DNA from 2 places in the Arcicella sp. LKC2W genome. Region 2 is predicted to be linked to the other one. Evidence: riboswitches for the same ligand, from Rfam matches in the RefSeq annotation. Region 2 holds a riboswitch; the other holds the start of a gene.
What was found. Region 2 has a riboswitch for cobalamin ahead of VB796_RS22490 (hypothetical protein). Riboswitches for the same ligand answer to the same signal wherever they lie in the genome.
Positions count from the first base shown of each region.

Region 1: linked by a shared signal. The riboswitch ahead of VB796_RS04950 (TonB-dependent receptor plug domain-containing protein) and the one ahead of VB796_RS22490 (hypothetical protein) in region 2 are both predicted to bind cobalamin.

Region 1 is NZ_JAYGIN010000004.1:315,569-319,765, forward strand. Features, by position in the region: gene VB796_RS04930 (acyltransferase) at 1-527, shown strand, start outside; gene VB796_RS04935 (acyl-CoA thioesterase) at 524-1,057, opposite strand; gene VB796_RS04940 (hypothetical protein) at 1,071-1,202, shown strand; gene VB796_RS04945 (response regulator transcription factor) at 1,360-2,040, shown strand; cobalamin riboswitch at 2,146-2,438, shown strand; gene VB796_RS04950 (TonB-dependent receptor plug domain-containing protein) at 2,544-4,197, shown strand, end outside.
Region 2 is NZ_JAYGIN010000038.1:10,091-14,287, reverse strand. Features, by position in the region: gene cobC (alpha-ribazole phosphatase) at 1-57, opposite strand, end outside; gene VB796_RS22505 (adenosylcobinamide-GDP ribazoletransferase) at 42-830, opposite strand; gene cobT (nicotinate-nucleotide--dimethylbenzimidazole phosphoribosyltransferase) at 835-1,845, opposite strand; gene VB796_RS22495 (DUF5522 domain-containing protein) at 1,842-1,976, opposite strand; gene VB796_RS22490 (hypothetical protein) at 2,312-2,542, opposite strand; cobalamin riboswitch at 2,675-2,920, opposite strand; gene VB796_RS22485 (superoxide dismutase) at 3,260-3,985, shown strand.

The DNA.
Region 1 (4,197 bases), on a different contig from region 2:
ACGTTTCGCCTACGCATTTACGGATTGACTCGCTTTTCTTTGGTACGCTGTTGTCGTATTTCTACCATTTTCATCGTGAAAAATTAGGCAGTTTCGTTACCAATAATAAAAATCTTCTCCGCATCGCAAGTTTCATCTTGCTTTTACCTTGTGCCATTTTTTGGGATGAAAACCCACAAATGATTACTTGGGGCTTTACCTCTTTATATTTAGGTTTTGGGGGAATTCTACTATTAAGTATTTATTCTGAAATAAAATTGCCTCCATTTCTTGAAAAAATATACAAGGGTATGGCAACGATGGGTTTGTATTCGTATTCAATGTACATCATTCATTGGCCATTGATTTGGTGGTTTAAATTACCTATTGGGGAGTATTTAGATAACCATTTCCCCATTAAATTAGGGGCGTTTTTTGTCTATTTTGGATTGGTTTATCTATTGGGATGGATACTTTCTAAAACGATAGAAATTCCATTTTTGGCTTTACGAGATAAACTTTTTCCTGCCAAATCAAAATCACTTTAAGATAGCATAAATGTACCTTCTGCCAATTCTTTTTTAATGACTTTTATTCTGTCGTTTAATGTAATATGTTCAAAATCAATGCCTTCAACGCAGATGGCTTTTAGAAATACTTCTACTTCTGGTTGGTGATTGGTCTTTTTCCCTGTGCGTACATCAATGTATTTTGAGGTCGTCCAAAGTACAGCACGAACCGTTTTACAGTCGTAGTCGGTCATAACAAATTCTGTAACTAACGTATTTTCGTTATGATAAATGGCTGATGAAATTATTTTGACCCATTCACTCACTTTTGCAGACGACACATAAGCAATTTGATGGTTATAAACCACCCATGATGTTTGATTATGAATAAAATAATCGTTGTAGTCAAATTGATAAACTTCTGCTACTTGGTCTTCCCGAGCATTGAAAAAATAGTCAAAGTATTTAGCGTTATTCAAATGTTGAAGCGGGTCGCAATCTTGGAAACGAATGACCGCTTTTGAATATAATTTCTTGGGATAAGTTTTATTGGAATCTAATTGGAACATATTTTTGGAAGTGATGAGTTATAATTTATACGGTAGGACAGGTTTCCAACCTGTCAATGAAGTACATTTGAGAGATTTCCAACCTGTCAATGAAGTACATTTGAGAGATTTCCAACCTGTCAATGAAGTACATTCGACAGGTTAGAAACCTGTCCTACCTTTATCAATACAAAGTTAGTTTATAAGCGTGGTTGAAGAAGGGCAAAGTAGAATGAATTGTAAATATTCTTCAAAACCCCTAAATTAGCAAGTAAATGTAGTTCGATGGCTTAACATCGAAAACATATTCAAATACAAAACGAATGACAAGAATATTATTAGTTGAGGACGACGATAGTTTAGGGTTTGTAGTAAAAGACAATCTTGAGCAAGAAGGATACGAAATAAACCTCCAAACAACAGGAAAAGCAGGACAAAGAGCCTTTCAACAGAATCAATACGATATTTATATTCTTGATGTGATGCTTCCAGAAATGGACGGTTTTACGCTTGCAGAGTACATTCGGAGTACGGGAAGTGATGTGCCAATCATTTTTTTGACGGCAAAATCTTTGAAAGAAGACCGCATTAAAGGCTTGAAATTGGGAGCGGACGATTATTTGACAAAACCATTCAGCATTGAAGAATTGGTTTTGCGAATCGAAGCTATTTTGAAAAGAACGGGTAAAAAGAGCAATCAACAACCCATAGCAATTCATACACTCGGCAAATATACTTTCGATACCAAAAATCTAAAGCTCATTTTTGAAGAAAAAATTCAAGACCTAACGCACAGAGAATCTGACCTTTTGGAGTTTTTGGTTCAGCATAAAAATGAAACTTTGTCGAGAGATAAAATCCTTATCGCTATTTGGGGAGACGACGACTATTTCAAAGGCAGAAGTTTGGATGTTTTTATTACTCGACTTCGTAAATATATCAGCCAAGACCCAAGCGTTAAATTAACCAATGTTCACGGCGTTGGGTTTAGATTGGAGGTGTAAAATGTAGCACGGGAATCCTTCCCGTGTGATTTGCAAGTATCCGTTTAAAACACGCCTCACGGGAAAAAATCCCGTGATACCATAATATTTTTCAATTTTCCCACTACCTTTGCATCAGTTTATGGTGCTTTCTATTCGTTATCGAACGAATTTAACGCTTAATAGGGAAATCGGTAAAAGCCGATACTGTCCCCGCAACTGTAAGTTTTATAAAGTCATTACCATTCTTCAATAACCACTGGTTGTTGGTTATTGGTTATTAGTTAATTAGTTATTGGTTAATGGTATTTTTAATACTTGTGCCTAATAACCAATCACTAATAACCAATCACTAAAACTGGGAAGGTTCAGTAATGATAAAACGAGTCAGGAGACCTGCCATTAAATCATTCTTGGTTTTTGTTTACGGAAGATAAACATAATCGAGCGTTAGATTTTCTCTTTTTATTTTCTTGGTCAATTTCAGCGGTGCTTCCGTCGGTCAAGGCTTAACGAATGTTGTTATGTCTCTTGTCGTGTATTCTGTACGTTCTCGGATTTTATTTTCATTAGTGGGTTTGGTTTTACCCTTGTTTGGCTACGCCCAAGAGATTGCCAACAAGCAAATTGATGAAGTAAAAGTTACGGGTTTTGCTACCGAACACTTTATGGCGGGTTTGAAAGTGCAAAAAATAGATTCAGCCACTTTAGCCAGATTTCAATTCCAAACCTTAGCTGATTTCCTACAATTTCAATCACCAATTGCTTTTAAAAGTTACGGTTCTGGGCAACTGACGAGTATTTCCTTTCGTGGAACGTCGGCAATGCACACGGCGGTACTTTGGAATGGCTTAAATATCAATAGTCCAATGGCAGGGCAAACGGATTTTTCAACCGTTCCTGTTTTGGGTTTCGACGAGATGTCAATTCAGTACGGTTCAGCCGCCAGTTGCGTAGGTACGGATGCGGTTGGAGGAAGTATTTTATTAAGTTCCGTTCCAAAATGGAAACAAAAAGGGACAAATTTTACCATTGGCGGTCAGTATGCAAGTTTTGATAATTATAACGGACAAGCAGGTTTGAGATTTGTAAAAATTAGTAAATCTGGTTTGCAATTTTCTGGAAAAACATTGTTGTACGGAAGTCAATTTAACAACCATTTTAACGCAACCGAAAGAACCGACAATACAGGGAGAACTTACCCAATTGAACCTTCTGAAACTGCCCAAAAAGGATTTATCCAAGATTTATATTTGAAGAAAAAGAATGGAAATACGCTTTCTTTGAATATTTGGTTGACCGATAATAAATTAGCCATTCAGCCCGATGTAATTGCTTTTCGGGAAATTACGCAAAGTAAAGCCTACCGTGTTTTATCAGCTTATCAATTTGGCAATACCAATGTAAAAGCAGGTTTTATTAAAGATATTTTAGATTACGGAACGGGTGATTTTCTAAATCCAAGTCATTCAGAAACAGATAGATACATTGCTCGTGCCGAACACGAATTTTCAATAAAAAAGAAAGATTCCTTCCAACAAACTTCTTTGAGAATTGGGGGTGAATTTGTGCATTACGTCGCCAAAGTAGATGGTTATGGTGGTGGCTCAATCACCGAAAGCCGACAAGATGTTTTTGCATTGTTACGCCAACAATTTACTCAAAAATTAACCGCTTCACTAAATCTACGTCAGGCATTTTCAACTCGTTATGTTGCTCCCTTTACGCCATCTTTTGGTTTAGAATATGCGGTGATTTCAAACGAAAAAACACAAATTAAATTAACAGGAAATATTGCCAAAAGTTACCGTTTACCAACGCTTAATGAACGTTATTGGAAAGTATTAGGCAATATCAATATTCAGCCTGAAAGCGGATTGAACAAGGAAGTTGGAGCAAATTGGAAACAAGTTGTTTCTGCCAATCTCAATGCTTCATTAGGCGTAAATGTCTATCATAATTTGATTGATAATTGGACGTACTGGAATCCAGATAAAGGCTATCGAGTAGAGAATTTACAGCAAGTTTTAAGTCAAGGTTTTGAGATTACGGGTAGCATTAAGTATTTGAAGGATAGGATATTAGGGGGCGTTTTAGCTACTTATGCTTATACCGATGCGTCTCAGCAAAAAGTCTATGATGTTTATGCCGTTGATATTATTGGCAAACAATTAATTT
Region 2 (4,197 bases):
ATAACATACTGATTTTCCTAATTCCACTTCCGTGTGCCTAATTATATATATTTCCATATAGCCAGATATGTTAATAAAACGATGATTTCACCAAATTGCTCAGTTGCTCCAAGACAATCGCCAGTATAACCTCCCAACCATTTTTTGAAATACCTATTTGAATACCAATAAAGCAATAATAGAGGTAAAGCTACCATTAAAAATAGCGGATAAATAAGCCCTAAAGTAGCTAACGGCATTAAACCAAATAGATATGCCCCTGTTATTTCTACGGAAGTATGCCCTTTGGCTATGGGTTTGGCTTTGGAGGTTTCGTCTTCACGAGCATATTCGCTATTAAAAACAATATTTATCGCTGTAAGGCGTGCCAAAGCATGATACGAGACAAATATAAGTAGTAATGTAATGTATTCTGTACTCGCTATTTTTACTAATAATTTGCTCAAAACCAATATCTTTAAAACCATAAGTAAACCGATAGCAATACCTCCGTAGGCTCCTATTCGGCTATCCTTCATTATTTCAAGAATTTTGGTTTTTGTCCAGCCACCGCCAAAGCCATCAAAAACATCAGCAAAACCGTCTTCATGAAACGCCCCCGTACACAAGATACCTGCTACAAGCGAAAGCACTACGGCAATTTCTATATCAAAAAGTAATGAAAAGAAAGCATAAATCACAAATGAGACTCCGCCAACAATCCAACCAATTAATGGGAAATAGCGTGTCGCTTTATTGATATACTCAGGAGAATGGTCGGTACTGGACGGACAAGGTATGCGTGTATAAAACATCAATGCCGTGAAAAAAATCCGTAATTCGTTTTTCATAATTTCAATCTTTATTGCTTATGCCTGCCGACTCAAAACTGGACATTTGGTTTAGAAAATTAACTGCTGATTCTATTATCGGGTAGGCAACTGCACAGCCTGTCCCTTCTCCCAACCTCATATTAAGCTGCAAAAGTGGCTCAGCTTGCATAAATGCTAACATTTTTTTATGTCCCTGCTCTTCTGACTGATGGCAAAAAATAGCATTTTTAATAATTTCTGTATTGATTTTAAAAGCTACTAAAAAAGCCGAACTTGCGATGAAACCATCTACTAAAATCAGCATATTCTTCTCAAAAGCGGCCAATATTGCCCCAACCATTTGGGCTATTTCAAAGCCCCCAAATGTTTGTAATATCTCGATTGGGTTCGTGATAGTACCATGAAGGTTGGCGGCTATTTTGAGTAGAGATATTTTATTTTCTAACTGTAAATCATTTATTCCAGTGCCACGGCCTACACAGTTTTCGATCGGGATTGTACAACAATAACTCATCAGCATAGCTGCGGCTGAAGTATTGGCAATACCCATCTCACCAAAACCAATTACATTGCAGCCTGTTTGGGCAACTACGTTCACGATTTTTTTCCCTTTTTGCAAACAGTCCTCCAGTTGTGAGGGAGTCATGGCTTTTTCTCGCAAAAAGCTCCGTGTTCCTCTGGCTACTTTGGCATTAATTAAATTAGGGTTCGATTCAAAATGATAATTTACGCCTGCATCCACAATTTTTAGAGTAATACTATTTTGCTTGGAAAATACATTTATTGCGGCACCACCTTGCAGAAAATTCAGTACCATTTGATAAGTAACCTCTTGAGGATAAGCACTTAGTCCGTCGTTTGCTACACCGTGGTCACCTGCAAAAACTACAATTGTAGGGTTCTTTAAAACTGGATTTAAACTATTCTGAATAGAGCCAACTTGAAAGGCGATTTTCTCTAAAACGCCCAATGCACCCAATGGCTTGGTTTTAAAATCAATTTTGCGTTGTAGTATTTCTTGTATTGATGTCATATTTTTTCTTTTTTAAAGCCATAAGCACAATGCCGACAACCATTTTTGCAACAAAAACCCCTACTTAAGTGGTATAATTCTGTAAATACCCAAAAGCGGTTTTCTAAATAATAGTGTAAATTTTCAATCATGGGTATCCCAGTTGATGGGAATTGGGTCTCTGTGGCTTGTCTCAGCAATTTTTCGAGTGAATAGGTACAAGAACTGCAAATATTTGTGAAATAGGTTTTCTTTAAATATTCTTCAAGCGACTTCGTTTTCGGATTAGTAACACCCAAATCAACTGAATCACATCGGTTACAATTATTTTTTTCCATTGTTTTAATTTTCTTTCAAGTCTTCAACCAAAACTCTTGAATAATTCATATACAAACAGCCATTCTATCCTGAAAACTGTCGGCTGAAACTGAGCTTCCTTTACTACCCTTTACTCAAGTAGAGATACTCAGGAAAGTATTCTAAGGAATTACGTCCACCAATTTCTATACCGAGGTTTCCAATTTTTTTCCAAGATTTCTTGACCAATAACCGTAATTACCTTATCAGTTTGACTTTGTTTGGTGGGTACTTTAATGCCATTAACTACCACTTCGTCGAGTGATTGGGAATCGGAAACCAAAATAGATTTCTGAGCAAAAAGCGTTTGCGTAGCGAATAATAAGGCTACAAAAGTGATTTGTGTAATGTTTTTTAACATTTAGTAATTTGTGTTGCAGGAAATAGACGGTCAAAGGAGGTATTACACCATTTATTATTCTTAAAACTCAAAATATATTTCTACGGGAAAGGATAATCGAACGCTCAATTTTGTTCATCCACCGTAAACAAAAACCAAGAATGATTCAATGGCAGGTCTCCTGACTCGTTTTATCCTTACCGAACCTTCCCGATTTCAATTATCAGTTACCAGAATTAACTCTGCTTACTGTCAACTTTTCCCAGTGGTTATTGAAGAATGGTAATGACTTTATAAAACTTACAGTTGCGGGGACAGTATCGGCTTTGACCGATTTCCCTATTAAGCATTAGATTTGACGAATTTCAAACGTAAAGCACCATAAACTGAGCCAAAGGTAGGAGTTTTTTTTAGATTTAGGTCTTGGGTAACACATTTGAATTATTGAAATACATCAAAAGTGTGTAAGAAACTATATTTTAGATTCTTGAACCAAGACTAATGCTTTAATCAAGAGTCACGGCTTTTGAAATATAAATAAGGTGGATTAATAGCAAACCCGAATCAATGAATCAACAGCGGATTCAATGCTTATGGTAAGAAACCCTTCATTGATATTCCTACGATACAAATTTCCGTCTTTACAATTATTTTACTTTGGAAGTATAAAAAAAATACCGAACCTTACATTATTATTGCCTGTGCGGTAGTAGGCTATGTACTAAAAAATTATTTATTATGACAAGAAATCAATTTTTGGCAAATACTGCCATCATCACAGGGGCAAGTTTGCTGAAAGGAAACGACGTTTTTAGTGCGACACTCAATGAAAGTGGTTTGGATAAATTAACCGATGAAACTGGAAAATTTGTGCTGGGTGCATTGCCCTATTCTGAATCATTTTTAGAACCTTTTATGCCTGCTGATGTGCTAAAATTGCACTACACGGCTCATCACGGGGGAGCGGTAAATACTGCCAACAAAGCCACTGGGTTAATTAATAAGGCTTTGGAAAGTGGTAATTTTGAAGGGGTAGATTATTGGACAAAAAAACTGTCGTTACACCTATCAAGCCATGTTCTGCATACTATTTTTTGGACAAATATTACCAATAAAAAATCTGAACCAAAGGGTGAATTATTGAAGCGAATAGAGAAAGATTTTGGTTCTTTTGATAAAATGAAAGTACAATTGGCTCATCATTCTAAAAATGTGGATGGCAACGGTTGGGGACTTTTAGGCTTTCATCCACAAAGTAATCGTTTGATGATTTTGGAGGTTGAGAATCATGAAAAATTAACCGTTTGGGGCATTGTTCCTTTGATGGTCGTGGATGTTTGGGAACACGCTTATTATCTGAAATACAAAAATAAACGGGCTGATTTTGTAGATGAACTTTTCAACTATATGAATTGGGACAATGCCGCTCAAAGACTTGACATTGCCTTGAAAATGACAAGATAAAATGATGGAGAAATCTTGAAATATCCTGTTGAGCATTGCGTTTAAAATGGTTCTTCGTCAATTTCTGTATTTTAAATTATAGAAGGTTTCTCAAAATTGACGAAGAACCTGATTAATCTGCATTTCTTATGTTGGTTGTGATTCAGTCGAATCATTAAATTGGTTGACTCTGATTTACCACTAATCAACATTAATCCAAACCCCTAATTTCC